One region of the Candidatus Endoriftia persephonae genome, then DNA from elsewhere that is predicted to be linked to it. Evidence: predicted binding sites of a transcription regulator. Region 1 holds the regulator's gene; each other region holds the start of a gene.
The links. The regulator FliA, encoded in region 1, starts transcription of late flagellar genes. The targets are predictions, from matches to a motif close to GCTAAAGTTNNNNNNNNNNCNGCCGATA.
Positions count from the first base shown of each region.

Region 2: L0Y14_RS08505 (methyl-accepting chemotaxis protein) is a predicted target of FliA. The motif match lies at 2,313-2,340, and genes of this name have one in related genera.
Region 3: L0Y14_RS07215 (methyl-accepting chemotaxis protein) is a predicted target of FliA. The motif match lies at 4,527-4,554, and genes of this name have one in related genera.
Region 4: L0Y14_RS11755 (methyl-accepting chemotaxis protein) is a predicted target of FliA. The motif match lies at 3,186-3,213, and genes of this name have one in related genera.

Region 1 is NZ_CP090569.1:2,724,319-2,731,691, reverse strand. It holds gene flhF (flagellar biosynthesis GTPase FlhF) at 71-1,348, shown strand; gene L0Y14_RS12330 (MinD/ParA family protein) at 1,335-2,222, shown strand; gene L0Y14_RS12325 (RNA polymerase sigma factor FliA) at 2,219-2,968, shown strand; gene cheY (chemotaxis response regulator CheY) at 3,077-3,451, shown strand; gene L0Y14_RS12315 (protein phosphatase CheZ) at 3,537-4,268, shown strand; gene L0Y14_RS12310 (chemotaxis protein CheA) at 4,349-6,556, shown strand; gene L0Y14_RS12305 (flagellar motor protein) at 6,744-7,373, shown strand, end outside.
Region 2 is NZ_CP090569.1:1,895,885-1,903,257, reverse strand. It holds gene L0Y14_RS08505 (methyl-accepting chemotaxis protein) at 1-2,240, opposite strand, end outside; gene L0Y14_RS08500 (ABC transporter ATP-binding protein) at 2,403-4,208, opposite strand; gene L0Y14_RS08495 (hypothetical protein) at 4,215-4,598, opposite strand; gene L0Y14_RS08490 (GGDEF/EAL domain-containing response regulator) at 4,713-7,166, opposite strand; gene L0Y14_RS08485 (V-type ATP synthase subunit D) at 7,336-7,373, opposite strand, start outside.
Region 3 is NZ_CP090569.1:1,609,852-1,617,224, reverse strand. It holds gene L0Y14_RS07235 (electron transport complex protein RnfA) at 1-212, shown strand, start outside; gene L0Y14_RS07230 (hypothetical protein) at 214-414, shown strand; gene ppsA (phosphoenolpyruvate synthase) at 611-2,977, shown strand; gene L0Y14_RS07220 (TIGR04283 family arsenosugar biosynthesis glycosyltransferase) at 3,077-4,141, opposite strand; gene L0Y14_RS07215 (methyl-accepting chemotaxis protein) at 4,653-6,257, shown strand; gene L0Y14_RS07210 (PAS domain S-box protein) at 6,325-7,373, opposite strand, start outside.
Region 4 is NZ_CP090569.1:2,599,880-2,607,252, forward strand. It holds gene hisH (imidazole glycerol phosphate synthase subunit HisH) at 1-162, opposite strand, end outside; gene hisB (imidazoleglycerol-phosphate dehydratase HisB) at 195-788, opposite strand; gene L0Y14_RS11755 (methyl-accepting chemotaxis protein) at 979-2,934, opposite strand; gene rbr (rubrerythrin) at 3,453-4,031, opposite strand; gene L0Y14_RS11765 (MBL fold metallo-hydrolase) at 4,114-5,064, opposite strand; gene dtd (D-aminoacyl-tRNA deacylase) at 5,157-5,594, opposite strand; gene pip (prolyl aminopeptidase) at 5,591-6,541, opposite strand; gene L0Y14_RS11780 (methyl-accepting chemotaxis protein) at 6,905-7,373, shown strand, end outside.

The DNA.
Region 1 (7,373 bases):
AAAAGGGGAGCAAGCCACACAAGGCTAGCGTTCCTTTGAATGGACGGCCTGTCCAGAAGGATTGTGGACGATGAAGATCAAGCGGTTTTTTGCTCCCGACATGCGAACTGCCCTGCGCAAGGTGCGTGAGACGCTCGGTTCAGATGCGGTGATCCTCTCCAATAAGCGGGTGGATGGCGGTGTCGAGCTGGTGGCGGCGATGGACTACGACGAGGCGGCATTCACGCCCGAGCCTGAGCCTGAGCCACCGGCGATGGCGGATGTTCGCCCCCTGAGGCCGCCACAGTCGGAAGTGCCTAAAAATGAACCCTATATCGGCGAGCGGCATGAGCCGCCGGCACAGACACTGAAGCTCGATCAGCTGCGTCGCCAGCGTCAGCCTGCGGCCAAGCGGGTGGAGTGGAGTCAGGATCCGCTGCTGCAGGAGATGCGCCGTGAGATGTCCGAGCTGCGTCGGATGATGGAACTGGAGCTCTCCGAGCTGACCTGGCGTGACTTGGGGGAGCGATCACCGCAGAAACAGGAGCTGATGCGGCAACTGATGGAGTTGGGGCTGAGTGCCGATCTCTGCCGCAAGCTGGCCGAGCGGGTCGATGCAACGGAGAGCCCGGAGCAGGCTTGGCGGCAGGCGATGTTCCACCTCATCGGCGAACTGCCGGTGATGGATGGGGATATGTTGGAGCAGGGCGGCGTGATTGCCCTGGTGGGGCCAACCGGGGTGGGCAAGACCACCAGTATCGCCAAACTGGCGGCGCATTTCTGTCTGCGCCAGGGTTCCAGAAGTCTGGCGCTGATCACCTGTGACAGCTATCGCATTGGTGCCCAGGAGCAGCTGCATAACTACGGCCGGATCCTCAATGTGCCGGTGCGTTCAGCCGCCAGCGCGGATGAATTGAGCGATGCGCTGCATACCTTCTCAGGCAAGCGGTTGGTGCTAATCGATACAGCGGGCATGAGTCAGCGAGATCTGCAGTTCAGTGAACGACTGTCGTTGATCACCGCCGGCAACCATCCGGTGACGACCCTGCTGACCCTCTCCGCCACCACCCAACGTGCCGCGATGAACCATGCGGTGAACGCCTTCCGTGTCGCCAATCCGGTGGGGGTGGTGTTAACCAAGATGGATGAAGCGGCATCCCTGGGCGGGGTGTTCAGTACCCTGATCGAGGCCGGGTTGCCGCTTGCCTTTACCACTGATGGGCAGCGGGTGCCGGAGGATCTGCATCTGGCAAGGGCTCACACGCTTGTCAGTCAAGCCATCGAACTCGCCCAGGAGGCAGGGGAGGTGCTGGATGAGGCCTACCTGGCTCTCGCATTTGGAGGAACGGGTGAACATGCTCATGTCTGATCAGATCGAAGACCAAGCCGCCGGGTTACGCCGCATGGTGAATCCCGAGCCGGTGCGAGTGATTGCCGTGACTGGCGGCAAGGGTGGGGTTGGCAAGACTAATATCTCGGTCAATCTGGGGGTGGCGATGGCGGAGATGGGGCGGCGCGTGATGTTGCTGGATGCGGATCTCGGGCTGGCCAATATCGATGTGATGCTCGGCTTGCATCCCGAGTTCGATCTCTCCCATGTGATGCGCGGCGAGCGCCGCCTGGAGGAGATCCTGGTGACCGGCCCTCACGGCATGAAGGTGGTGCCAGGGGCCTCCGGTGTGCAAAAGATGGCCGAACTGAGTACCGCGCAGCATGTCGGTCTGATCAATGCTTTCAGTGAGCTGGCCAACGATGTCGATGTACTGCTGATCGATACCGCTGCCGGGATCTCCGACCAGGTGGTCAGTTTTAGTCGTGCGGCGCAGGAGGTGGTGGTGGTGGTCTGCGATGAGCCGGCCTCGATCACCGATGCCTACGCCATCATCAAGCTGCTCAACCGGGAACACGGTGTCAGTCGTTTTCGGGTGCTCGCCAACATGGTGAGAACGGTGCAGGAGGGGCGTGATCTCTACAATAAGATGTGTCGGGTCACCGACCGTTATCTGGATGCGATGCTTAGCTACATGGGCAGCATTCCTTATGACGAACAGCTGCGCAAAGCGGTCAAAGCACAGCGGCCGGTGGTGGATGGTTTCCCGCGTTCAAAGGCTGCACAGGCATTCAAGAATCTGGCGAAGAAGGCCGATACTTGGCCGCTCCCCACCGGGGTTAGTGGTGATCTGCAGTTTTTTGTTGAGCGTCTGATCCAGTTTTCAAGTCAATACGGGGAGAGTGCAAGGTGAACGGCTTGGCGAGTTACACGGCCATTCAGAACGATCAGGAGCACGATGATCTGGTGACCCGGCATGCGGGGCTGGTGAAGCGCATTGCCTATCATCTGATGAGCCGTCTGCCGCCGAATGTGCAGGCAGATGATCTGATCCAGGCGGGTATGCTGGGGCTGCTGGAGGCGAGTCGCAACTACGACCCCACCCAGGGTGCCAGTTTTGAGACCTATGCGGGGATTCGCATTCGTGGCTCGATGATCGATGAGATCCGTCGCAGTGACTGGACGCCCCGCTCGGTACACCGCAAGGCGCGCATGGTCTCTGATGCAATGCGCGAGATCGAAAATGCAGAGGGGCGGGATGCCCGTGATGTTGAAGTGGCTGAGGCGCTCAACCTGTCACTCAAGGAGTATCACCAGATCCTGAAGGATTCCACCGGCTCGAGGGTCTTCAGCCTGGATGAGCTGACCGCGGTCGGCGAGATCAACATCACCCCTGCCACCGGCAAGAATACCTATGAAGGGCCGTTTGAAGGGCTGCAGAAAGATGCGTTTAAGAATGCGCTGGCGGAGGCGATCGCCGGTCTGCCGGAGCGTGAACGGCTGGTGATCTCCATGTATTACGACGACGAACTCAATCTGAGAGAGATAGGTCAGGTGCTTGGTGTGAGTGAATCCCGGGTCTGCCAGATCCACAGTCAGGCTACGCTACGTTTGCGTTCGCGTCTGAGCGAGTGGCTGACTTTGGTGGAAGAGGAGTGAGTCTCAATGGTCGGAACAGAACGGTTTGGGGGGAAGTCAATGCTGCAACGCACTTCTTCCAGTCTTACAGTGGCGACACAGTGATGGGAGGTTGCCTTGGATAAAAATATGAAGATTCTCATTGTGGACGACTTCTCCACCATGAGGCGCATCATCAAGAACCTGTTACGGGATCTGGGTTTTACCAATACCCATGAGGCCGATGACGGGACCACCGCGTTACCGATGCTGCAGAACGGGAACTTCGATTTCCTGGTTAGTGACTGGAACATGCCAGGCATGACCGGCATCGATCTTCTCAAAGCGGTGCGTGCCGATGCCAAGCTTGCCGCTTTGCCGGTATTGATGGTGACTGCCGAATCGAAGCGAGAGCAGATCATCGAAGCAGCGCAGGCGGGGGTCAACGGCTATGTGGTTAAGCCATTTACCGCAGCGACTTTGGAAGAAAAGATCAACAAAATCTTCGAACGTATCGAAGGTTGATGTACTCCAGGGACAGCTAGCGTTGGCGAATGTGTCGTTTGCGTCCATTTTGTCGGTATAGCAGGCCCTAGTCGGGAGAGACCAGATGCAGGAAACACCGGATATTGGTACTGCTCGTCTGGAGACGGCACGTGCTTTGGTCGAAATGCTTGAGGCAGGGAAAAATCAGGAGGCCGAGCAGCTCATCGCAGAGCTGTCGCTGGGAAGAGAGAGCGAGCTATTTCAAGAGGTTGGCCGTCTAACGCGCGAACTTCACGAAGCGATCAACGGCTTTCTGCTGGACGCCCGTATGGCGGAGCTGACCGAGATCGACATCCCCGATGCCAAAGAGCGTCTCAGCTATGTCATTACCATGACGCAACAATCGGCGGACCGCACTTTGACGGCTGTTGAGAAGAGCCTGCCGCTGGTGGCTGAGATGGAAGGGCGGGCGAAACAGCTTGCAGGAGAGTGGGATAAATTCCGTTCTCGACAGCTGAACAAGGACGAATTTCAGGAACTCAGCTTGGCGCTTGATGGTTTTCTAAAAGAGTCAGCCTGCAGTGCCGCCGCCCTGCATGAAAACATCTCAGAGGTATTGATGGCGCAGGACTTTCAGGATCTGACCGGGCAGATCATCAAGAAGGTGATCGATCTGGTGCAGGATCTGGAGCAGCGTCTGGTGATGCTGGTGCGGATTACCGGCCAGCGGATGGAGGTAAAACGGGAACAGCAGCCAGAGAAGCTTGAAGGGCCTGTGGTGCCTGGGGTGGATCAAGGGGATGTGGTGAACGGTCAGGATGAGGTGGACGACCTGCTTTCAAGCCTCGGATTTTAGTTCTGCGTTGAGTTGCCGACACACCTGCATGTGGAACTAGGAAAGTTTTTGAAGGTGTCAGCGGGCTTCGGGAGCAAAGCATGGCGATCGATGTAAATGATGAAATACTGCAGGATTTCCTGGTAGAGGCAGGAGAGATTCTGGAGCAGCTGAGCGAGCAGCTGGTGGATCTGGAGCAGCGGCCGGAAGACTATGACCTGCTGAATGCGGTATTTCGTGGTTTTCATACCATCAAGGGAGGTGCAGGCTTCCTCGGTATCGAGGCCTTGGTCGAAGTCTGCCATCGGGCTGAGGATGTTTTCAACGTGCTGCGCCAGGGGCAACGCAGCATCGATGCCAATCTGATGGATGTGGTCTTGAACGCACTGGATGTTGTCAACGAGATGTTTGACAGCGTACGGAACGGCATCGAACCAGAGCATGCAGCCCCGGCGCTGATCCAGAGTCTGCACAGTTTTTCTGTTCCCGAAGCTGAAGCCGGGGCTCAAGCCAAGTCTTCCGGAGAGGAGAGTTCCCAGGCCCAAGCAGCTGCACCTGCAGAGAGTGTGGCGCCCGCGACAGCTAAGAAGGGTGAACTCTCCGATGCAGAATTTGAAGAGCTGCTTGAGTCGATTCAGGAGCCCGCACACGCTGCCACACCCAATGGCAACGACAAGATCACTGAGGATGAGTTCGATAATCTGCTGGATGAACTGCATGGCAAAGGTAAATTCACCGGGATGCCCACTGCCGCTGTGCCCGGTGAGGAAAAATCGGTAGCTGAGTCAGATTCGATAACCGAACAGGAGTTCGACAACCTACTCGATGAACTGCACGGCAAGGGCAAGTTCAAGCCACCCGCTTCCGCTCAGACAGTTTCTGTCGGCGCTGATGAGATCACCGAGGAGGAGTTTGAGGCCCTGCTGGACGAGCTGCACGGCAAGGGGAAGTTTGCCGGCGCTTCGGCGGCTACCGCAGCCAGCCCGGAACAGCCCGTGGTGCCGAAGACAGATGCTGCGCCTCAGCAGGTGGCAAGCCCCAAGCCGCAACAGGCTGCAGAACCTAAGAAAACAGAGCCGGAACCAAAGACAAAGCCCGGATCCGCGCCAGCAGTCCCGAAGACTAAACCCGCCAAGGCGGAGACCACGGTTCGCGTCGATACGCAACGCCTGGATGACATCATGAATATGGTGGGCGAGCTTGTATTGGTACGCAATCGACTGGCCACACTAAAGGCGACGCTGAATGATGAAGAGCTGGCGAATGCGGTGAGCAATCTTGATGTGGTGACCTCGGATTTGCAGCTGTCGGTGATGAAGACCCGCATGCAGCCGATCAAAAAGGTGTTTGGCCGTTTTCCCAGGGTGGTTAGGGATCTGGCTCGCAGCCTGAAAAAGGAGATCGATCTGGAGATGGTTGGCGAGGATACCGACCTGGATAAAAATCTGGTGGAGGCGCTCGCCGACCCGCTGGTCCATCTGGTAAGAAACTCGGTGGATCACGGTATTGAGCAGCCGGAAGAGCGGGAGCGTATGGGTAAGCCGAGACGTGGCACAGTGCAGTTGGCAGCTGCGCAGGAGGGTGACCACATCCTGCTCTCGATCAGCGATGATGGTCACGGGATGGATCCCGATGTGCTTCGCCGCAAGGTGGTGGAGAAGGGTCTGATGGACCAGGAGAGTGCCTCCCGGCTCGATGACAGGGAATGTTTCAACCTGATCTTCCAGCCTGGGTTTTCCACCAAGACCGAGATATCGGATGTCTCCGGACGTGGTGTGGGAATGGATGTGGTGAAGACGCGGATTGCGCAGATGAACGGCTCAGTGGAGATCGATTCAGAGTTGGGGCGCGGTAGCGTGATCACCATCAAGTTGCCGCTGACCCTGGCGATTCTGCCTACCTTGATGGTGATACTCAGTACCCAGCCGTTTGCTCTGCCGTTGGCTAATGTGGTGGAGATCTTCAATCTGGATCTGAAACGGACCAATGTGGTGGATGGTCAGCTCACGATCATGGTGCGTGAGCGTGCGCTGCCGTTGTTCTATCTACGGGAGTGGCTGGTGCCCACGGCCCCACCAAGAGATAAGGAGCGTGGGCTCGGTCATGTGGTGGTGGTCAATATCGGCAACATTCAGGTGGGGCTGGTAGTGGATGACCTTATCGGTCAGGAAGAGGTGGTGATCAAACCACTTGGCGCCATGCTGCAGGGTATGGAAGGCATGGCCGGTGCCACCATCACGGGTGATGGCAAGATCGCATTGATACTCGACATGCCCGGGCTGATGCGCAAGTACGCCAGAAAATTCTGAAGCTGCTGCCATGCCAGACAGGTAGACCAGGGTATCGGGACTGATGTATCTGGAGAGAGAGGCAGGTAGTGAACATGGTGTTGCGCTCCAAATATCTCACATCTTTCGAAGCCCATCGTTGTGTTGAGGTGGGCATGCTGCTTGGTATGCATGTCGTGATGGAGTGTGGGGCCGAGGAGAGGTCTAGATGAGGCCGGATATCCTCAGTTTTGTTGGCCTGATCATCGCTTTCATGGCGATTATCGGTGGTAACTGGCTCGATGGGGGGCACATCGACGCCCTGCTGAATGGGCCAGCGATGGTGATCGTGATCGGAGGCACTGTCGGTGCGATTCTGCTGCAGACACCAATGAACGTATTTTCCCATGCGATACGCCTTACCGGCCGGGTGTTTCTGACGCGTCACAACGACATGAGCGCCACCATCAGGAAAATGGTGGCGTGGAGCAATATTGCACGCAAGGAGGGGCTGCTCGGATTGGAGCGCGTTGCAGAGGAGGAGCCCGATCCTTTCATGCGCAAAGGTATGCAACTGATGGTCGATGGCGGCGAGCCTGAGGTGATTCGTTCCATCCTGGAGATGGAGGTGGATGCCACAGAACTGCACGATCTCCAGGCAGCCAAGGTGTTTGAGGGGATGGGTGGTTACTCGCCGACGATTGGCATTATTGGAGCGGTGATGGGCCTGATCCATGTGATGCAGAATCTGGCCGACCCGAGCAAGCTTGGCAGTGGTATCGCTACCGCCTTCGTGGCCACCATCTACGGTGTTGGGCTGGCCAATCTGGTGTTGCTGCCGATTGCGGCAAAACTCAAG
Region 2 (7,373 bases), 830 kb from region 1:
ACGGCAAATCCTCGGCCCTGTTCTCCAGCGCGGGCTGCCTCCACCGAGGCGTTGAGTGCCAGCAGGTTAGTCTGAAAGGCGATCTCGTCGATCACGCCGATAATCTCTGCAATGCGGTTGGAGGCGGTGTTGATCTCCTGCATCGCCTGAATCGCCTCGCTGACAACCTTTCCTCCCTCTTCAGCGTGTTGCCGGGCGCTGGCAGCCAGCTGGTTGGCCTGTTGTGCATTGTTGGCGTTGTTGCGCACGGTGCTGGTGAGCTCCTCCATGCTGGAGGCGGTCTCTTCCAGGGAGGAGGCCTGCTGTTCGGTGCGGCTCGAAAGTGCCGAGTTGTCACGGGTGATATCAGCCGACTGCGCGGCGATCATGTCGGTGGAGGTGTGGAGTTCCCTGATCACCTGTTGCAGATTGTCCAGGGTCTGGTTTACGTCCTCTTTGACGGTGCCGAATGTGCCCTGGTATTCGCCGTTGATCGAGTGGGTGAGATCGCCCTTGGCCATCTTGCTCATTGCGCGCTCGATGTCGCTGAAAACGTTGGAGAGCTGCTCCATCAGTTTGTTGAAACCGGTGCCGAGTTGCAGCAGGAAACCGCTTTTGCCGGTCAGGTCGATGCGCTGCTGCAGATCGCCGCGACCGGCGGCCTCCACCAGGGCGTCGATCTGCTCTTCGACCAGGATCTGATCGGTTCGGTCCACCCACTGGGTGACCCGGCCGCGATATTCGCCCTGATCATCGTAGACTGGCGAGGCGATCAGGTGCAGCTTGTGGCCGGTGATTTCGGTGTCGTACTGCTGTTGAGTGTCGAGGCGGGATTGATAGGCCTTCACCAGGGCGGAGTCGGTAAACAGACTGCTGAGTGAGCTGCCGATCATCTGTCGATGGTCAAATTCAGGCACTTGCTCTCGCAGCTGAGGCGCCATGGTTTCAAATAGACTGATTGCGGCTTGATTGATGTAGATCAGCTTGTTCTGGTCATTGGAGACGGTGACCGGGCTGGAGACGTGGTCCAGCGCGTAGCGGATGCGCAGATTCTCCGCGGCGATCTGCTGCTCTTGTTCGATCCGCTTGCGCAGATCGGCCTGCATGGTATTGAGGGATTTGAGCAGAGCACCGGTCTCATCCTGCCGGCTGGTATCGATGCGGTTATCGAGATTGCCTTTGGCGATGCCGTTGGCGATCCCGACAGCGCGCATTAGTGGGCGGGTGATGTTGTTGGCAAGCAACCAGGCAAGTAGCGCTACCAAGATTACTACCAGCAGGCCGAGCAGCAGAAAGCTAAGTCGGCTCTCTTCGTAGATCGTGGTGGTCTCCTGCTGGGCCGTGTCGATAGCCTGGCGCTGGTGGGTGATCAGCTGCTCGATCGAGCTGTTGATGTGGTTCAGCAGGGGGGTCAGTTTGGAACGTATCAGGTAGGCATCGGAACGCCAGCGGTCACTGCCGTGGAGTTCCACCAGTTGCTCCAGGTTTTCCAGGAACATTGGCAGACTAGCGCTGAAGTTTGCGTAGGCTTCCTCCTGCTCAAAATTGAGCAGATCTCCTGACTCAGCGAGGGCCTCGGTCTGTTGGAGCACCCTTTCGGTATAGATCTTCAGGTTATCGAGGGCGGACGAGGTGCGGAACGCAAGATAGAGGCGCAGTTCGTTATTCAGGTTGGCCCAGCTGAATCTGAGGGCATTGATTTCGGCCAGGAATGCCTTGCGCTCTTCGCTGGCATCCTCCGACTCTTCGGCAAGGATCATCTGGCCGAGTTGCTGGATCATTTCACGAAATATGGGGTTGATGTGTTCGCTGGCGTAGGCGATGGCCGGGATGTTTTCGTTATCACTCTGGGCCAGGGTGAGCATTCTTTCGCGAAACCCTTTGAATTTGACGATATCCGATGTGATCGCAGCGACCAGCTGGATGCTGGCTGGGTCGTTCTGGATGGCCGGAAGCTTTCGCAGTGCCTGCAATAACTCAGTGACCTTGGTTAGCCCCTCCTGATAGGCGGCCTTGTGTTGGGGCTCTTTGCTCAGCAGGTAGAAGCCTAGAGCTGAGCTGGTGCGCTGCAGGCTGGTGGCGATCTCCATCGAGCGTAGCACGGCGGGCTGGGCATGGTTGACTACCTGGTTGACCTGATCGTGCACGCCCGAAAGGCTGCTGATCGCACTGCTTCCCTGGATTACCAGAACGATAAGGACAAGGCCAAAGGCACTGAAGAGTTTGTGTCGAATGGAGAGGTTGTTGATCACCATTAACATGGTTTTCCCCGCAGTGTTATCACCGCCAGACTCCATGCGGTTTGAGTATATAAGAATGACGCTCTTGCCGTGTATCGACTCCCCTTGATGATTCTTTAATTGGCGTTTTTTGGTTTTTTTGCTTGGGCTGGAGAAGGTGGGCGTTGGATGGTCGGTGCGGTGTCAGGTGTTTTCCTGGCGTCCATAGAGCGAGTAGTAGAGGCCGTCGTTCGCGATAAGCTCCTCGTGGCGGCCCTGTTCTACGATGCATCCATCTTCGAATACCAGTACCCGGTCGGCCTGGCGAACCGCACTCAGACGGTGGGCGATGATGATGGTGGTGCGGCCCTGTAGAAACGCCTGCAGAGCAGCGTGCAACTTGCCCTCGGTGGTGGTATCCAGTGCCGAGGTCGCCTCGTCGAGGATCACCACCTTAGGGTCGCTGAGCACCATGCGGGCGATCGCCAAGCGCTGGCGCTGGCCGCCGGAGAGGCGCACCCCGAAGCGGCCAATCAGGGTGTCGAGCCCCTCATGCATGGCAGTGATGGTCTGATCCAGCTGGGCTACCTTGAGGGCTTGCCAGAGTGCTGGGTCCGATATCTCCCTGCCCAGGGTCAGGTTGAGTCGCACGCTGTCGTTAAGCAGCGCCGGGTGTTGTAGCACGGTGGCGACATTGTCGCGCACCCGATCCATACCAATCTGCTCGACGGGTATGCCGTCAAATAGGATCTGGCCGGAAGAGCTGGGATAGAGCCCGAGCAGGATCTGCACCAGGCTGGTCTTGCCGCCACCACTGGCGCCGACGAAGGCGACCTTCTCACCGGCAGCGATCTTCAGCGAGACATCATGCAGCACCTGTGGGCCATCACCGTAGGCAAAGCCGATTTGTTGAAGTTCCACCGAGACGGTTTGCTTGCCTGTGAACGGATCTTGCTGGTGGGGGAAGCGGGGTTCAAGTTCGACCTGTAACAGGCGATTGATCCGGGTCAGCGCCGCCTGGGCGCTCTGGAAGGCGTATTGCACACTCAATACCTCCTGCACCGGTCCCATCATGAACCAGAGATAGGCGAACACTGCCAGCATCTGGCCGATGCTGAGATCGGAGTAGAGCACCATCAACATGCTCAGGGCGCGAAAAACGTCGAAGCCAAACAGGAAGATGACGAAGGAGAGTCGCCCGGCGGCGTCGCTTTTCCAAGTGAAGGCCGCTGAGTGGTGGCGGATCTGGTCGGCCTTATCGATGATGCGCTGGATGTAGTGGTGCTCGCGGTTGCTGGCGCGGATCTCCTGAATTGCATCGAGGGTCTCCTGGAGTGATTCCTGGAACAGCTGGTAGGCGGAGTTCTCCTGCTTCTTCAGCCGCTTCACTTTGTGCGCGAACAGGGTGGTGAACCAGATCACCAGGGGGTTGAGTAACAGGATAAACAGCGCCAGCTGCCAGTTCATCCAGAGCAGCACCACCGCGGTGCCGAGGATGCTTAGCACCGCCACCAGAAATTTGCTGGTGGTGATGCTGACAAAGTTGTCTACCGCATCCAGATCGGTCACCAGATGCGAGGCGACGGTGCCGCTGCCCAGGGTTTCGTAGGCAGACATGGAGATGCGCTCCAGCCGGCAGAGCAGATCGCGGCGGATATGGAACACCACATCCTTGGCGATACAGGTAAACTGGCGAGTCTGCCAGACTCCCAACAGCAGGGCGATCAGCCGCAGCAGGATGGTCAGCAGCAGAACGGCGCCGATGTAGAGGAACGGCCCATGCCATGCGCTGGGGAAGAGCTGATCCATGATTGCCACTGCCCGGCCTGGCTGGTCTAGCAGTACCTCATCCACCAGCAGCGGGATCAGCAGCGGAATTGGCACCGCGACGATTGCGCCAAGGATGGCGATCAGATTGGCGGCCAGCAGCTCACGCCGGTGGCGAAGCACCATGCTCGTCAGTTCATTCCAGCTGTAGTCGTTACTGCGTAACCGGGGCGGCATGGACATCCGGGATCAATCTTCGTAACAGCGCTGATAGGCCTTCAGTTGCCGTAATACGGCAATGCGGCGGCGCGCTTGCAGAATCCGTTCGTGTTCCTGGTATTCGACATGAGCGGAGTAGGGTAGATAGGCGTAGAGCGCAGGATGGAAGATGCTGCCACCCAGCAGTGAGCCACCATGTAGCGGATCTTCGTAGAACTTTGGCTTGTAGGAGTAGGTGTGGGGCTCGAACAGAGCGATCTCCCGGTCGAGATCGGTGCAGCTGAGTTGTTCGTCCCCTGGCCTGAAGATGAAACCCTCAGGACGGTAGTAGTAGCCTGGCTTACTCTCCTCGGCCAGCAGGGGCGAGAGGTTAAGCAGTAGCAGCAGGACGATCGGTTGTAGCCTGACTCTCATGGTGGGTGTCCCAGGGTGGTTTCAGCTAAACTTGTGTCGCCTGCTCCTGTCAACAGCCTGTTGCCTGTGGGAGAAGAGTCCAACCAAGTGGCAGTCTGGGGCGCAGCTGTCGGATTAGTGGAGCACTGATTCGTTGAAGTCGTAGCTCAGATTGTTTTCCGGGCGCTGCACAAAGTTGCCCTGGACAAAGTCCGCATCGCTGCTCCAGAGCTGCGCGATACTACGTGGATCTTCCACCTGTGGAGCGATTACTTTTATCTTCAGTTCGTGCGCCAGGCTGATCAACTCCTTGAGATTCTCGGCTGAGCCGTCGAGCATGCGGCGGTCGAGTTTGATATAGCGGATGTTGACGTGCTTCATCACTCGCTGACAATCCGGGGTGCCACGCACACCAGTCAGCAATACGCTGATGCCCATCTTGGCCAGGGTATCGATGCAAATCTGGGCGGGTTTGATATTCTGCACCACTGCTGAAACAGGGAATTCAAAGGTCAGATCCCCTTCATGCAGATTGCCGATGCGGTGCTGATCCTGCAGCCATGCCATCCGCTCCATATTTGTCATCAGCTCCACCGATTGCGAGACAAACAGGTGGATAGCCATATTTTTGCGGCGGTGTTCGTGAATCATCCCCAGCGCCTGCTGGGTGGTCCAGTGGTCGAGTTTGCTGATCACCCCTATGCGTTCCGCAGTGGGAATGAATGCGGCGGCGGTAAGCAGCTCACCATCGGGGGCCTGCAGACGGATCAACGTCTGGTAGTGGGGCGCGGCGCTGCCCTGCAGTGCCACCATGGGTTGATAGTAGACCTGGAAATAGCGATTCTTCATCGCCTCCTGGATGAGAACGGCGATTGAGTCGTTCTTGTCCTGGGCGTCCAGTTCAGATTTGGAGGGGGTGTAGAGATGGACCTGATTGCCCCCCTTTTTGAGCGCCTTCCGGCTGGCCCCCAACGCCCTGGAGATGATGGTTTCTGGGTCCATTTTAAAATTGTTGATGGGACAGATGCCAGTGCTCAGGGTGACCCCGAGCGATTTGTTGTCGACCTCGATGATCTGCTCTTCGACCTTGCGGCCGAGCTGTTCGGCCAGTTGCTTCAGCTCGTCTATCGAAGAGCGACTGGCCACCAGAGCGAGGCTGGCATCGCCGAAACGGGCCAGCACATCGTGGGGTTGCAGCTCAATGGAGATGGTTTTTCCAGTGTCTGTAAGCACCGCATCCATGCCGCCGATGCCGACGGCGTCGAGGATCTCTTCTGGAGAATCGATCTCGAGATAGAAGACCGCCGGCACCTCGTTCGAATCTTTTCCTGAGGATTGCAGCGCGGCGATACGTTCAAAAAGATATGAGCGCGAGTAGAGATCGGTGGCAATGTCGCGGCGGCTGGGGGTGCCGCTTTTGCGCAGGATCGCACGTGCCCGCTTGATGCGGTTTCGCACGGTAGAGATGAGGTGTTTGGGGCCGATCGGCTTGGCAAGAAAATCTTCGCCGCCAAAGCTCAGCGCCATCAGTTGTTTATCCAGATCCTGCTCACCGGAGAGGAACACGATAGGGGTGTCGACATACTCCGGTTGTTCACGGATCACAGTGGTCAACTCGGTGCCGCTGGCGCCGGGCATGTAGAGATCCATCAAGATCAGGTCCGGCTTGAAGGTCTGCAGTGCCTCCATGACCCGCAGTGGATCGGTGACGGCGTGGGTTTCAAAGCCCGCTTTTCTGAGGATGGCAACAGCGAAGTCGGCCTGTGCCGGATCGTCATCGACAATCATCACGCGGTCGGCGTTGCTCCGTTTGGGAGCGGCCAATTGCTGCATGCGGTTGGCCACCGCAAGGGGTTCTACCGGGGTCGACCAGAACGCGCTGGCTTCAGTGCGCATCGCCTTGAGGCGGGTCTGCAGGTCACTCGATTCTGCAATAAACGCTACCGGCAGCTGGCGGGAGCCGTCCTCCTGCTTCCACAGGCCGCCACTTTTGGTCTCCGGGTAGAGCTCGTCGAGCCAGTCGATGTGACTGATCAGGACGCAAGGTTCGTGGCGATGGTAGCGCTCGATGGCGCTTCTGGCGTCGATCAGGGACTGCACATTGAACTGGTGACTAGTCAGTGCTTTCTCCAGGCCAGGGACCAAGTTGCTGTCGATCCCAAGAAGATAGGCTTTCTGGGTATCGACCATCCGCTCCATCTCGTTTAATTCCGAGCTGCTGCTCAGGTCATGATTTTGTGAAAGATCACATGCCTGCAGCGCAGCTTGTTTGAATGCGTGGATCAGCCCATCAAGTGCGACGATGTCGTCGTGATGAGGCTTGCTGTTGGTTTCGGCATACTCGCCAAGGTGGGTTTCCAGCGACTGGGCGCTCTGTTTTATCTGGCGTACACCAAACTTGCCGCCGGCTTCGGCCAGGGTATAGATGCGTTCACGCAGGTTGGCCAGGGTGCTGCTATCCCAGTCACTCTGCACCAGACGGTGCCAGTTTTCTAGGATCGCAGCGACTCGTCCCGGCACTTGGCGCAGGAAGGCTTGCAAAAGTTCGGCCTTGCGGGCTTTGACGGCAGCGTTATTGGCGATGGTCATGCAATAGCTTGTTTTCCGTTTGCGGAGTATGGTCATCCGCTCTGTTCCCTTGAGCCGTGGATGATAACCACTTGGTGCGTCAGGCGGAAGGGGGAGCATTGCAAAAATCGGTAACACAGTCTACCGGCTTCAGCCGGGGGGGAGGGTGAAATCCGTCAAAAAGTTGGGCTCAGATTTTTTGTTGCTCACGCAATACTTTGAGCTGAA
Region 3 (7,373 bases), 1.1 Mb from region 1:
CCTTCAAGGAGTACGACTTTCTGCAGTCGCTAGTCTATGCGATCGGTGCCGGTACCGGCTTCATTCTCGCCATCCTACTAATGGCCGGACTGCGTGAAAAATTGGAGCTCTCCACCCTGCCGAGTCTCTCCCAGGGCGCGGCCATCAGTCTGATGCTCGGTGGCCTGCTATCGCTCTCTTTCATGGGGTTTGCCGGACTGGGAGGCGGGTGAGATGTGGGACTACCTGATCGCCATGAGCGTGATCCCGCTGCTACTGCTGGGCTGGCTGTTGGTGCAGTCGCTGGCACGACGGTTTGCCAAGGCCCACCCAGAGTTCGGCCCGCCCCCGCAAGAAGGGGGCGGCTGCGGTGGCAACTGCTTATGTGGCAGTGGTGGAAGCTGCAAACGGGAACAAACTAAGACAAATAAATAATCTTTTGTGTGCCGCCTATCACAAAAAAAAGCCTTCCATTAGCGTGGGATATCGGCACACACAGGTAACATCTTTTTTTAGCGGAGATCAACATGGAAGTACATCCAGCAGATTTCCCAGGCTCCAACAAGGCATCTGACGCGAGGGCAACACCATGCGTAATTCAAATCAGCTTATGAAGAACGAGGGCGATACTGTGGCAGAACAAATCATCTGGTTCGAGAACCTGGGAATGGACGACGTGGAACAGGTCGGTGGCAAAAACGCCTCCCTGGGCGAGATGATCAGTAACCTCGCCGAAACTGGGGTCAGCGTACCCGACGGCTTTGCCACCACCGCCCACGCCTTCCGCGAGTTTATCCGCTACAGCCGCCTCGATCAGCGCATCGACCCTCTGCTGGCAAAGCTTGACGTGGACGACGTAGAGGCCCTCGCCGAAGCGGGCCGTACTATCCGCCAGTGGGTGGTGGAGACCCCTCTGCCGGAAGCGCTACAGAACGCGGTGGTGCATGCCTACCAGAAGATGACCCGCGCAAGCGGCGTCGAACCGGCGGTGGCGGTACGCTCTTCGGCCACTGCGGAGGATCTGCCCGACGCCTCCTTCGCCGGCCAGCAGGAGACCTTCCTCAACGTACGCGGCATCGACGATGTGCTGATTTCCATCAAGCAGGTGTTCGCCTCGCTCTACAACGACCGCGCCATCGCCTACCGGGTGCACCAGGGGTTCAACCACGACGAGGTGGCACTCTCCGCCGGCATCCAGCGCATGGTGCGTTCCGACATCGGCTCTTCAGGCGTGATGTTCACCCTCGACACCGAATCGGGCTTTCGCGACGTAGTCTTCATCACCAGCGCCTTCGGCCTCGGCGAGACGGTGGTACAGGGCGCAGTCAACCCGGATGAGTTCTACGTCCACAAAGAGAATCTCTCTGCTGGTCGCCCCGCCATCCTGCGCAAAACCCTCGGCAGTAAGGCGATCATGATGACCTACGGCAAGGCGGGCGAGGAGAACGTAATCACCATCGATGTACCGGAGGCTGACTGCAAACGCTTCTCCCTCTCCGATGAGCAGGTGGAAGCCCTCGCCCGCCAGGCGCTGATCATCGAACAACACTACGGCCGTCCGATGGACATCGAGTGGGGTCTGGATGGTGAAGATGGCCAGCTCTACATCCTGCAGGCGCGCCCCGAGACGGTGGAGAGCCGGGTCGATCACGCCAAGGTGGAACGCTTTCGTCTCGAAGAGCAGGGCACTGTGCTGGCTCAGGGCCGCGCCATTGGCCAGCGCATCGGTACCGGCACCACCAAAGTGATCAACGACATCTCCGAGATGGCCAGGATTCAGCCGGGCGACGTGCTGGTGACCGACATGACCGACCCCGACTGGGAGCCGGTGATGAAACGCGCCGCCGCCATCGTTACCAACCGCGGCGGCCGCACCTGCCACGCGGCGATCATCGCCCGCGAGCTGGGCATTCCGGCGGTAGTGGGCTGCGTCGACGCCACCGACAAATTGAGCGACGGCCAGGTGGTCACCGTCTCCTGCGCCGAGGGCGACGACGGCTTTATCTATGAGGGACGCCTCAACTTCAGCGTCACCGAAGGTGACAGTGGCGAACTGCCGGAGCTGGACACCAAGATCATGATGAACATCGGCAACCCGAGCCACGCCTTCGCCTTCAGCCGCATCCCCAATGCCGGCATCGGTCTGGCACGGCTGGAGTTCATCATCAACACCACCATCGGCATGCACCCACTGGCGCTATTAGAGTTTGACCAGCTGCCTGAAGAGTTGCAGGCGCAGATCAGCGATCAGTGCGCCGGTTACGCCGACCCAGTCTCCTTCTATATCGACAAATTGGTGGAGGGCATCGCCACCCTGGCGGCGGGGTTTCAGGGACATCCGGTGATTGTGCGCATGTCGGACTTCAAATCGAACGAATACGCCAACCTGATCGGCGGCGAGCGCTACGAACCCAGCGAAGAGAACCCGATGATCGGCTTTCGCGGTGCCTCCCGCTATCTCTCCGACAGCTTCCAGCCCTGCTTCGAGCTGGAGTGCCGGGCGCTGAAGCGAGTACGCGAGGAAATGGGCTTCGACAATGTGGAGATCATGATCCCCTTTGTGCGCACCCTCGAGGAGGCGGCTCAGGTACAGGCGCTACTGGCGGCCAACGGCCTGAAGCGCGGTGAAAACGGTCTGCGCGTGATCATGATGTGCGAACTGCCCTCCAACGCGGTGCTGGCGGAAGAGTTTCTCGAGCACTTCGACGGTTTCTCCATCGGCTCCAACGACATGACCCAGCTGACCCTGGGACTGGATCGCGACTCCGCGCTGATCGCCGACAAGTTCGATGAGCGCAACCCGGCGGTGAAGAAGATGCTTGGCATGGCGATCACAGCCTGCCGCGAGCAGGGCAAGTATGTCGGCATCTGCGGTCAGGGTCCATCCGACTATCCGGATCTGGCCCAGTGGCTGCTGGAACAAGGCATCAGCAGCATCTCCCTCAACCCGGACACGGTGGTCAGCACCTGGCAGTCGCTGGCCACCCAAAGTTGCTAGAAGCTGCAGCGACCAAGCTATAGATCGGGCTGTGCACGACATCATCCTTGATTTTAATCGATGACACGCGGCGGCCACGGGCCGCCCTATATTTTAAGGTTAGTCGCGCCCCGTTTGGCCTCGCTCCAGCCGGCGAAACAGGCGCCAGCTGGCGTGGAACCAGAGCCAAGCGAGGCCGGCTGTCAGCCAGTCGAAGAGCATAAAATCGGTCAGCGGCCGGAACACACGGTCATGCAGCCAGAGACCGGGCCGGCGGCGGCCCCCCAACAGCCGTTGCAGCACCAGATCGAACAGGAAGAAGAGTTGCCAGGCATGACCACGCACATAACGCCCGGACGCCAGCCAGCGATGTCGGGCCACGCGACTACCAGCCTCCCGGTTCAGCGCATCAATTAAGCGGAAGATCGGTGCCAGCTGCAGCTGCCCGGTCTGCGACTGGTTACGATAGACTGCTGCGACACGCTCGAAGAAAGCATCCAGGCCGATAGCGTGAAAATTCATGATCAGTGCCGAGAGGATCATGCGCCGACCCAGCCCCTCTTGCTCAAAACGGCGCGCCGAGGTTTCCAGGGTACCCGGCAGGGTGATCCACTCTCCTTTGCTGCGGATCGTCTCGGCCAGGCGTTGATCCTCCAGAAACCAGAGCGACTCATCAAACCCACCGAGTTCATCGAACAGGCTGCTCGGCAGCAGAAACCCCTGATCGCCATTGGTACACTCCGGCCGATTGAGGGCGCTCTTCTCTTCGTAGTAGTGGTAGACGAACCCCTGACCGGGGCGGCTGCGGCAAAAACTCAGTCGAAAATGGCCAGCAATGCGTTGCTGGCCACGCGCCTGCATCGCCTGTTTGAGCGCAGCCAAGGCATCAGCCAACTGCCGCTCATCAGTCAGGCCCGAGTCCGCATGCAGGAACAGCAGAAACGGAGAAGAGCTGACGGCGGCACCAGCATTCATCTGCCGCCCCCGCCCCGCATCCGTTGCCACAATCCTAACCCCGTGGGCGCTGGCGATCGACAGGGTCGAATCCCGCGAACCGCCATCGGCTAGGATCAGTTCCAGTTCAATATCCTGCTGTCGCCACAACTGCTTCAGTAACAGCGGCAGGGCATCTTCCTCATCGATAGCTGGGATGATGACACTGAGTTGAGAAGCGCTAGAGATCATAAAAAAGCGCGACCATAGCAACTTGATTCAAGATGGCACGATGATCCCACGGGGATTGCTGGAAACGTTGGGCATCGGCTTCTACAACCACCTCCTCCATGCGTTCCATGTTCTTTCTCTGCGCTTGCATCAGACCATTAATATAGTGTGTGGCCAAATGAAATACGGACCTTGTCTTGTTCGTGAAATGTCATTTGAAACAGTATTGAAAATCTTAGAATCGCCCCACAATGCAATTTATTATATTTATACACCTATTAGATAACTAAGATGACCTTGGCAATTCTCATTTGATGCTTTTCCTTTCATTGCTTGGCAGATAATTCATGCCATATATTTTATATTTTTCAATCAGTTATTTTTAGGTCCAGTCAGACAAAGTAATCCTAAAGTATTGCCTCTTCCCGCCGAATATCGATGTATTCGATATTTTTTAACTAATCGATATCTCTGACGCCGAGGCGGCATGCAGCCGGGCCCCGTTCAAACGCACTCAAAAGAAGGCTGAACCATGAAAAGACTGATCGGCAGCTTCATCCAACACTCCCTGGATCTGGTGGGAATCAAGCGCATCCGCAGCCAGTTGCTAACGCTCAATGTCCTGCTGATCGCCTTTGGTCTGTTTTCGATTGCATCCATTTACTGGAGCCTCGACAGTGACGCCGCTGCCATCAACATCGCCGGCCGCCAGCGCATGTTGAGCCAGCGAGTGGCTAAGGAGGCGTTGATGGTGGTCCAGGGGGTGGAACCGCTGGCGGTGGTACAGAAAACCCTGGCACTGTTCGAGGATTCCCAGCACCGACTGCTCCTAGGAGATCCTGAAGCAGGCATCACCCCGCCAATGAACGAGGCTATCCGGCAACAGTTGGCAAAGACCAGCCGACTCTGGTCGGCCTACCGGCGGCACTTGGAGGCCTATCTCGCCACCCCCTCCCTCGACAGCCTGAAGGCGATTCGGGAAAAAGCCCAAAAAGTACTGGAGGAGGCCAACCAGGCAGTCAAGCTAATGGAGAGAGAGGCCAACCATCAGGTCTTCCTGCGAGCCGGCTGGGCCATCGGCATGATCGTCGTCCTGCTGCTCTTCACTAACAATATCCGTATCTATACCCTGCATACGCTGATGGACCCGATCGAGACCCTGCGTAACCGGTTCCTGCGGGTCAGCGAAGGGGATTTCACGCAACCTATGCCCGAATCCGATCTGGACAACGAAGTGAGCCAGACCAGCCGCGCCTACAACGCCATGCTGGTGGAGATCGGGAACATGGTGCGCCAAGTCATCGATGACGCCATCCACATCGGTCAGGAGGCAATCAACCTGACCTCGGTGGCCGAGATCTCCCAGAACGGGGCGCGCAAGCAGTATATCGAGATCAACCAGTTATCCAGTGCTATGAACACCACTTCCGATGCAGTTCAGGACGTGGCCCGCAGCGCTGCCCAAGCCGCGGATGCGGCGGAGGAAACCAACCAGGAAGCGGTCTCCGGCAAGAGGATAATGGCCCAATTAGCGGATGTGATGGATGCCTTAATGCAGCAGAGCGGCGCCGCAGCGACGGTAGTCGGTGAGCTGGAACAGGACAGCCAGTCCATTGGTCAGGTGCTGGAGGTAATCAAAGGCATTGCGGAACAGACCAACCTACTGGCCCTTAATGCAGCCATCGAAGCAGCCCGCGCTGGCGAGCAAGGACGCGGCTTCGCCGTGGTAGCCGACGAAGTCCGTGCCCTGGCGGCCCGCACTCAGACCTCCACCGAAGAGATCCGCCAGATCATCGAACGCCTGCAACAACAGTCGAAGAAGGCTGTGGTAACCATGGAGGAGAGCCGGCTCCAAGCGGACGAGGGTAGCAGCCGCGCCGTCGAGGCCAGCAATGCCATGGAGAAGATCATCGATGCCATCGGCACCATCACCAGCATGAATACCCAGATCGCCACTGCTGCGGAGGAACAGGGACAGACCGCTGAGCTCATGAGTCGGAATGTCGAGACCATCGGGACCGTGGCAGCGGAAACCGCCGAGGCAGCGGACAAGACGATCCAGGTCAGCAGCATGCTCAGCCAGGGGCTAGATTCCCTCCGCTCCCAGGCCAGCCGTTTCCGGATCGATGCCACATGAGGGGAACTGAGCATGGCGGGGGCAAACCAAGCATTGCATTCGACAACTTGCGGTGGCCCCTGGGGGATCAGTCGGTTGCGGGCAGTAACTCCGCCACCACCTGCAACAGGGTCCCGGGTTCCACCGGCTTGCGCAAGAAACGGCTGATACCCATCTCATGGGCACGCTTCTCGTCCAGGCTCTCACTATTGCCGGAATAGATAATAACCGGCAACCCAGGACGAATTGCCAGCAGACGACGGGCTAGTTCACTGCCGGTCATGTTGGGCATGATCTGGTCGCTGATCACCAGATCGAATGATTCGGGTGCATCCATAAAGCACTCCAAAGCCTTCTGTGCATTATCCACTGCCGTGACCCTGCATCCTTGGCTCTGTAACAGGTCTTGCAGATAGTCGATGAGTGAATGTTCATCATCTACCACCAGCAGATGACCACTGATCCGCTCTGGTACGGTGGTGTCAGGCGACGACGAAAGCCTTTCGTTTTTCAATGCCATTTCGGCGGCGAGCGGCAGCAGCAACCGAAAGCAACTACCTTCCCCGGGTACGCTATTCACCAGGATATGACCGCCATGTTGCTCAACAACACTCCTCGTCACGGCCAGCCCCATACCGCTCCCCTCGTCCAGCTCCTTGGTGGTGAAAAAGGGGTCGAAGATGTGATTTAACTGCCCCGGCTCTATACCCACCCCCTCATCACTCACCGAAAGTTCCACCCATTCGCCATTGAGGATCTTGTGACAGCTGGCGCATTCGGCTTGAACCTGCTCCAACCGGTGCAGGCTAATATGGATCATGCCCCGCCCCCCCATCGCGTCCCTGGCATTGATGCAGAGATTTACCAGGGCCTGATGGGCCTGAACCGGATCGATATAGACCGGCGGCGTGTCAGGATCAAGATCGGTCTCAAAGGTGATACCTGTAGTCATGGGCGCCTGCAGCATCTTCACCACCTCCTTAACGAGGGGGATAAGCTGAAGGCACTGGGGTTCACTCCCGCTGCCCCGACTGAATCGCAATAGCTGTGCCACCAGATCCCGGGCACGTTCACCGGCAGTCTGAACTTCGTACAGATAGTCCCTCATCTTTGCCGGGCATTCGCCAGCAAAACGTT
Region 4 (7,373 bases), 120 kb from region 1:
CGCGCCCTGACCAGGAAAGACCACCCGGTCACAGTCGTGGATCGCCTGGGGATCGTCGGTGACCAGAACCTGATCATCCTCGCCCACCACATGCTCCACCGCTTTGGCGACCGAGCGCAGGTTTCCCATGCCATAGTCGATGACAACGATGCTTTGTGCCATTCAAAAACTGCCTGTCTGAGTTACAAAATGGTTTAGAGCGAACCCTTGGTGGAAGGGATCGCCTCCGCCATGCGCGGGTCGGGTTCCAGCGCCATGCGCAGCGCCCGGCCCAGGGCCTTGAACACCGTCTCCGCCTGATGATGGGCATTGATGCCGCGCAGGTTGTCGATATGCAGGGTGATGCCGGCATGGTTGACCAACCCCTGGAAAAACTCCAGAAACAAATCCACGTCGAACTCACCGATGCGTGCGCGGGTAAAGTCGACCTGGTACTCGAGGCCGGGGCGGCCGGAGAAGTCGACGACGACGCGGGAGAGCGCCTCGTCGAGCGGCACATAGGCGTGCCCATAGCGACGGATGCCCCGCTTGTCGCCCACCGCCTCAGCCAGCGCCTGACCGAGGGTGATGCCGATATCCTCCACTGTGTGGTGGGCATCGATGTGCAGATCGCCTTTGGCCTGGATCTGTAGATCGATCAGGCCGTGGCGGGCCACCTGATCGAGCATGTGGTCGAGAAACGGCACGCCAGTCTCAAAGCTCGATTGACCTGTACCATCCAGATTCAGACTGATGCTGATCTGGGTCTCGAGGGTATTGCGCTCGACCTGTGCTGTACGACGCTGCATGGGAAATGGGCTCCCGCTGGTTGATCACCCAGGCAGGAAGGCCCGCCCGGAAAAGGGCGCATTTTAGCAGGCTGTCCGCAAAAAAAACCAATCGGCCAGCAGTCAGACCAACCAGTGTAGCTCTTATCCGCTGAAAGCTGGGTGTTGGGGCTCAACTCCCAGAAATTGTTCATTGACGGGCTGTTTTGCTTTAAGCAGCACTCTCATCTGCTGGTTGCAGCCTGAAGAAACCGATAAGACGCTCCATCTCGTCGGCCTTTTCACTCATCGACGCTGCAGCCGCGGCGGTCTGTTCTGCCAGTGCCGCATTCTGTTGGGTCATCTCGTCCATGCTGGTGACTGCCTGGTTCACTTGATCTATCCCCTGCGACTGCTCCTGGCTGGCAGCCGCAATCTCGGCGATGATGTCACCGACCTTCTTTACCCCAACCATGATCTCATTAAGGGTCTCGCCGGACTCATTCACCAGAGAGGAGCCTGCTTCGACCTTGTTGACACTGTCCTCGATCAGCCCCTTAATCTCTTTGGCGGCGGTTGCACTGCGACCGGCAAGATTACGCACCTCGGTGGCAACCACGGCAAAACCACGGCCCTGCTCACCGGCGCGCGCCGCTTCGACCGAGGCATTCAGCGCCAACAGGTTGGTCTGAAAGGCGATCTCATTGATCACGCCAATGATCTCGGCGATTCGGGTGCTTGATTCGTTGATATCATTCATCGCCTGCACGGCATGGCTGACCACATCACCACCCCGCTCCGCCATCTGGCGTGCACTGGCAGCAAGCTGATTCGCCTGCTGGGCACTGTCGGCATTGCTTCTTACCGTACTGGTCAACTCCTCCATGCTGGAAGCGGTCTGTTCCAGACTGCTGGCTTGGCCTTCGGTGCGTGCGGAGAGGTTGGAATTGCCGGCGACGATCTCATCTGATGCGGTGTTGATCAGATCCGCCGCCTCCTGAATCGGGCCCACCGTCTCCCGCAACTGCAAGATGGTGGAATTCACGTTCTCCTGCAGCATGCCGAATTCACCTTCGAACTTCCCTGACATGGTCTCACTCAGGTCACCTTCGGCAAGCTGTTGCAGCATATGTCGGGTACCCTTGACCGGTTCGACAATCGCATCAAAGATGGCATTGAGACCCACAATCAGCTCTTGCCAACTCCCCTCGAAACGACCGGTCTCACCCCTCACATCAAGCCGGCCCCGCTGTGCCGAGGCGATTAGCTCTCCGGATTCATCTAAGAGACCGTTTACCGCCGCGACACAGCGATTGACGCTATCTTTGATCTGATTGAAGTCGCCGCGGTATTCCGTCTCGATTGGTTCTGGAATATCCCCGTGGCTGATGCGGTCGAGATAGCCGGAGGCCTCGATCAGCGGCCCACTGAACTGCTCGGTGATGTTGTTGACCCCATCCAGCAACCCCGCCCAGGCCCCCTTGAACTGCCTAGTATCGCAACGCTTGTCCAACTGCCCCGCGTGTGCCGCATCGGTCATGCCGGTCAACTCCTGCTGTAGACCACGCAGCACCTTCACCATCGTGGTAAAGGAGTTCGCCAGTGCTCCCACTTCATCTCTGGAATCGATCTTCAACTGCCGTATCTCAATATTGAGATCACCATTGGCGATTTTCCCGGTCGCCTCCACCACCCGGGCAAGCGGCTGGGTGATTGCCCTGGAAACCAGCAGGCTGAACCAGATACCGATGGCCAGCACAACGATCAATATCAGCCACTCGGCAGTCATCATGGCACTGACTTTTCCGGCGGAAGCGGCAGCCAACATACCAACAGCCGCATTCATATTCTTCAGGGTCTTAATATTGAGATCCCGTACCCGTGCCAACGCTTTTTCAAACTCGGGTGAAGCCGGCTCAAGCACACGCAGTTTTTCAGCGGCCACTTGGAGCGCACTCCATTGATTGGCAACCACGGCAAGTTTTGCCTCGATCTCCTCATTCTGGTTGGGGGGTAAGGACAGCGGTTTTTTCATTCCCAGGTCGGAGAAAGTCTCGCCCCCATCCCTTAGCGCAGCCAAGGAGACCTCAAACAGCTTTTTTGTCTTATCGGTAGATCTAACTGACTGCTCGCTTCGACTCCGCCCCAGATCGTCGAACAGCTCCTTGGTGAACTTCTGGGTCAACATACGTTGCCGCCCTGCGATGTTGATAACCGTGGAATCTGCCTTTTGCTGATTCAGAGTCGCTACGGTGTAAACAACAACACCTACCAAAGCGAGTGCAAAAAAGAGGCTGATAATGAGAATTTTTTTGCCGACGGAGAATTTATCCAGGAATTTATGCATCACCAACCACCTCGATACGTCTGTTTGTATCCCCAACCATGAAGAGCACCTCGACTCGGTTTAATCACCCGAAAGATGAGTCTGCTTCACAATATCGACACAAGGTACAGGGACTTTAGACTGGCGAAGAAAGGCGAACAGGCCAATGACACAGCCGATGACGTTCATCATCGGCTGAATGCATGGTGGAATGACTGCCACGCTCCCGGAAAATCCGGGGATGGCAACAATAGGAAGGATTAGCAGCAGCTCAGCAGAACGCCACCCATTCGGCTTGAGTCAGTTGAGGGGCTTCCATTGCTTGTCACCCCCCCGCCAGAAAGACACCGCTCAAGCCCTCCGGACTGCAGGCAGACGACCTACCAGTTCTCTCCCAGCAGCTCAAAATGGGCTTGAGGATGGAGACATGCGGGACAGAGATCCGGCGCCGCCTCTGCCTCATGCAGATACCCGCAGTTGCGGCAGCGCCAGACCACCTTGCCGTTGCGTTTGAAGACACGTCCTGCTTCGAGGTTGTCCGCCAGATCCGTGTAGCGTTTGCCATGCTGCTTTTCCGCGATCGAAATCGCCTCAAAGGCCATCGCCACCTGCTCAAACCCCTCTTCCCGGGCAACCCGGGCGAACTCGGGGTACATGCTGGTCCATTCGTGCTCTTCACCTGCCGCCGCAGCTCGCAGATTCTCCAGAGTAGTGCCGATCCCGCCCGCAGGAAAGGTCTCGGTGACCTCCACCTCGCCACCTTCGAGGAACTTAAAAAAGCGCTTGGCGTGCTCCTTCTCCTGATTCGCAGTCTCCTCAAAGATATGGGAGATCTGCACCAAGCCCTCTTTACGCGCCACCCCGGCAAAGTAGGTATAGCGGTTACGCGCCTGGGACTCACCGGCAAAGGCGATCAAAAGATTTTTCTCGGTCTGCGTACCTTTAATGCTACGGCTCATCAATATTCTCCTTTCGCCAGGGACCTTAATTGGCATCAGCCAGAAAACAGCTACGTTCGAGGGACAGGGCGTAACACAGCCTTCAGAACATCTCCGCCTCGACCTCCAGATACGCCACGCTGATGTGACGCCCCACCTCTGCGTTGAAATCGACCCAATCCTTGAATTCCGCCAGGGCCTCAACCACCTTGGGTTTCATCTCGAAGTCACTCAGCCCCTCATCAAGGTATTTCGCCACCTCCTCACGCAAAATGGAGAGATAGCGTTGGAAGGCCTGCGGCACCGCGATATCCCCAGTGGGCCCATGACCCGGCACAAACACCGTGGCGCCGCTTGCCATCGCCATCTCGATGGCGGCGATATTACCCTTGAAGGTGCCGTTATCCATCCGGCCGAAACGATTGTTCATCACGTTGTCACCGAGAAACATTAGCGACTTCTCCGGGATGAAGACCATCAGGTCAGTGTCACTGTGGGCCTTCTCGCCATAGAGGAACTGGAACTTGATCCCGGCCAGTTCCACCTCATCGCCATGTCTTACCGCTAGGTTGGGAGCGTAGATTCCGGTGCCATCGGTGGCGCCTTCAGTGAGTCGCTTGAGTAGCGCAATCCAGCTATCCCCCTCACCCTGCTCAACCTTCTCGATCATCTTCGGATGACCGTAGGTCGGAATCTTCGGATTGATCTGGTGAAAGGCATGGTTGGCGAGCCAATGGTCGCCGTGGACATGAGTGTCGATCAGCGCCACCACCGGCAGATCGGTGACCTTGCGGATCTGCCGCATCACCATCTCACCGCTCTGCACGCTGGAGCCTGGGTCGATGACGACCACACCATCCTTGCCAACGATAAAGCCGGGATTATTCATGAACCCCTGATTCTCCACCGACGGGTGTCCCAATGGACCCTGGATCACATAGGCGCCATCTGCCACCTTCACCGCAGGATAGTCGCGCACCGCCGGGCCACGTCCTTCCGCCAGCACCGGGCCGACAACAAAAAATGCCAGCAACAACCCCAACATCTGTCTCATACCATCCTCCAAAAAAACATAGTCGTTATAGTATCAATGAGGCCCAACAGCACCTCGGAACAGGATATATCAGATCCCGGGCTGGTACGTCATCAGCTCTCAAGCCAGAAAGTCACCGGCCCATCATTCAGCAGTTCCAGCTGCATGTCAGCACCAAACCGGCCGCAGGCAACCTGGGCGTATTCTGCATCCGCCCGTTCAACCAGATAGTCAAACAGCCGCCGCCCCTCTTCCGGAGATGCCGCGCTGGAGAAACCGGCACGCATCCCCTTGCGGGTATCCGCAGCCAGGGTGAACTGGGGCACCAGCAACAGGCCGCCTTCAACATCGCGCAGGCTGAGGTTCATCCGCCCAGACGCGTCGGGAAAGACCCGGTAACCCAACAGCCGTTCCAGCAGGCGCTCAGCCAGAGCCAAGTCGTCACCCTGCTGCACACCGACCAGCACCACCAGCCCCCGACCAATCTCACCGATCAACTGCTGCGCCACGCTGACCCGTCCATAACTCACCCGCTGTAACAGCCCGATCATGCCAGCTCCCCGACAAACCGTTCGGTGGCCTCCACCAGCGCCTGGCGAGTACCTGGCTCGGTGGCGGAGTGTCCGGCATCTGCAACCACCTGCAGCTCACTACCCGGCCAGGCCCGATGCAGTTCCCAGGCAGAGCTGAGCGGACAGATCAGATCATAGCGGCCATGCACGATGACGCCGGGAATATCCTTCAGCCTGTCCACCTCTTCCAACAGTTGGTTGGGGCGCAGAAACGCCTGGTGGACAAAGTAGTGGCACTCAATGCGGGCAATGCTCAGAGCATTACGCGGACTAGAGAAGAAATCGACCACCGCGTCGTTGGGCAGCAGGCTGGCAGTACGGCCCTCCCAAACCGACCAGGCTTTGGCAGCGGCCATCCTGGCGATATCGTCACTGCCGGTGAGACGCCGATGGTAGGCATTGAGCAGATCGCCACGCTCCTCCTGCGGAATTGGCGCCAGATAGTCTTGCCAATAGTCCGGAAAAATCCGGCTCGCCCCCTGCTGATAGAACCACTGGATCTCCTCCTCACGACAGAGGAATATGCCACGCAATATCATCGCACTGACCCGCTGCGGATGCCGTTCAGCGTAGGCCAGCGCCAGGGTCGAACCCCAGGAGCCGCCAAACAGCAGCCACCGTTCAATTCCGAGATGGTTGCGAATCTGCTCGATGTCTTCGATCAGATCGTCGATGGTATTGGCCTGTAACTCCGCATGCGGCGTGGAACGACCGCATCCGCGCTGATCGAACAGGATGACCCGATAGCGGTTCGGATCGAAAAAGCGCCGATGGTAAGACTCGCAGCCAGCGCCTGGCCCCCCATGCAGAAACAGAGCTGGAATCCCCTGTGGGTTACCCACCTCTTCTATGTAAAGGGTATGCAGATCATCAACCGGCAGCTGATGGCTGATATAGGGGGCGATTTCAGGAAACAGGTCCGTCATGCATCTCTTCCAGATCAGATAGCAAAGGAGGGGATTCTATCGGAATTTTCCTACAAGCAAAGAAGATCCCACCCACATCCGAACAGATAGCCCTGACTTAACCTAAAGGTGTCGCCATCACGGACCCCAAGGAAGGACAAAACAGCACCGGATGCTGTAACGGATTAGAGACCTTTGCCAACCAAAGCAGGCGACCATACCCCGATAGCATGGATTGCTGTCGGGGTTTTTTATTTCTCGCCCCATCCTCCATGATTCATTCCGAGGCTCCCTAAAGAAATCCCTCACCGATCCGATAGATAGGACTAAATCAGAAAATCGTACTCAACAAGGTGTCATGGCATCCTGCAAAAGGTGACGACTGTGGAACAACAATCAGAGCCTTCCCAGAAGAAGATCAAAAGCCTGCTCTGCTGGGCTGCTTCAGCTCTATTAACAGTCGCCATCATCGTTCCTTTCATCATCGAGAGCACATGGATTCACATCACACTGGAGGTGACGGCACTGATCAGTGTGCTGGTCAGTGCAATTCTCCACCACAGAGAGAGCCAAGAGGCAGCTCAGCAGCTAACCTGCCATACGCGCCAGACCGATGACTACCAGTCACTATTTGATCAGGCGATGCAGGAGCTTAACGGGCAGTTTCACCAAGTCCATCACGATCTCGACCATGTAATCAATCTGGTCAGCGATGCTATCACCCGCCTCTCCAATAACTTCACCACCATCCATGATGAAAGCAGCCGCAGCGAGCAGACCCTGGCTGGCTTGATTGACGTTCTGACCAAAGAGGTAGAGGAGAGCGGCAAGCAGGATCAGTTTGCCAGTGTGG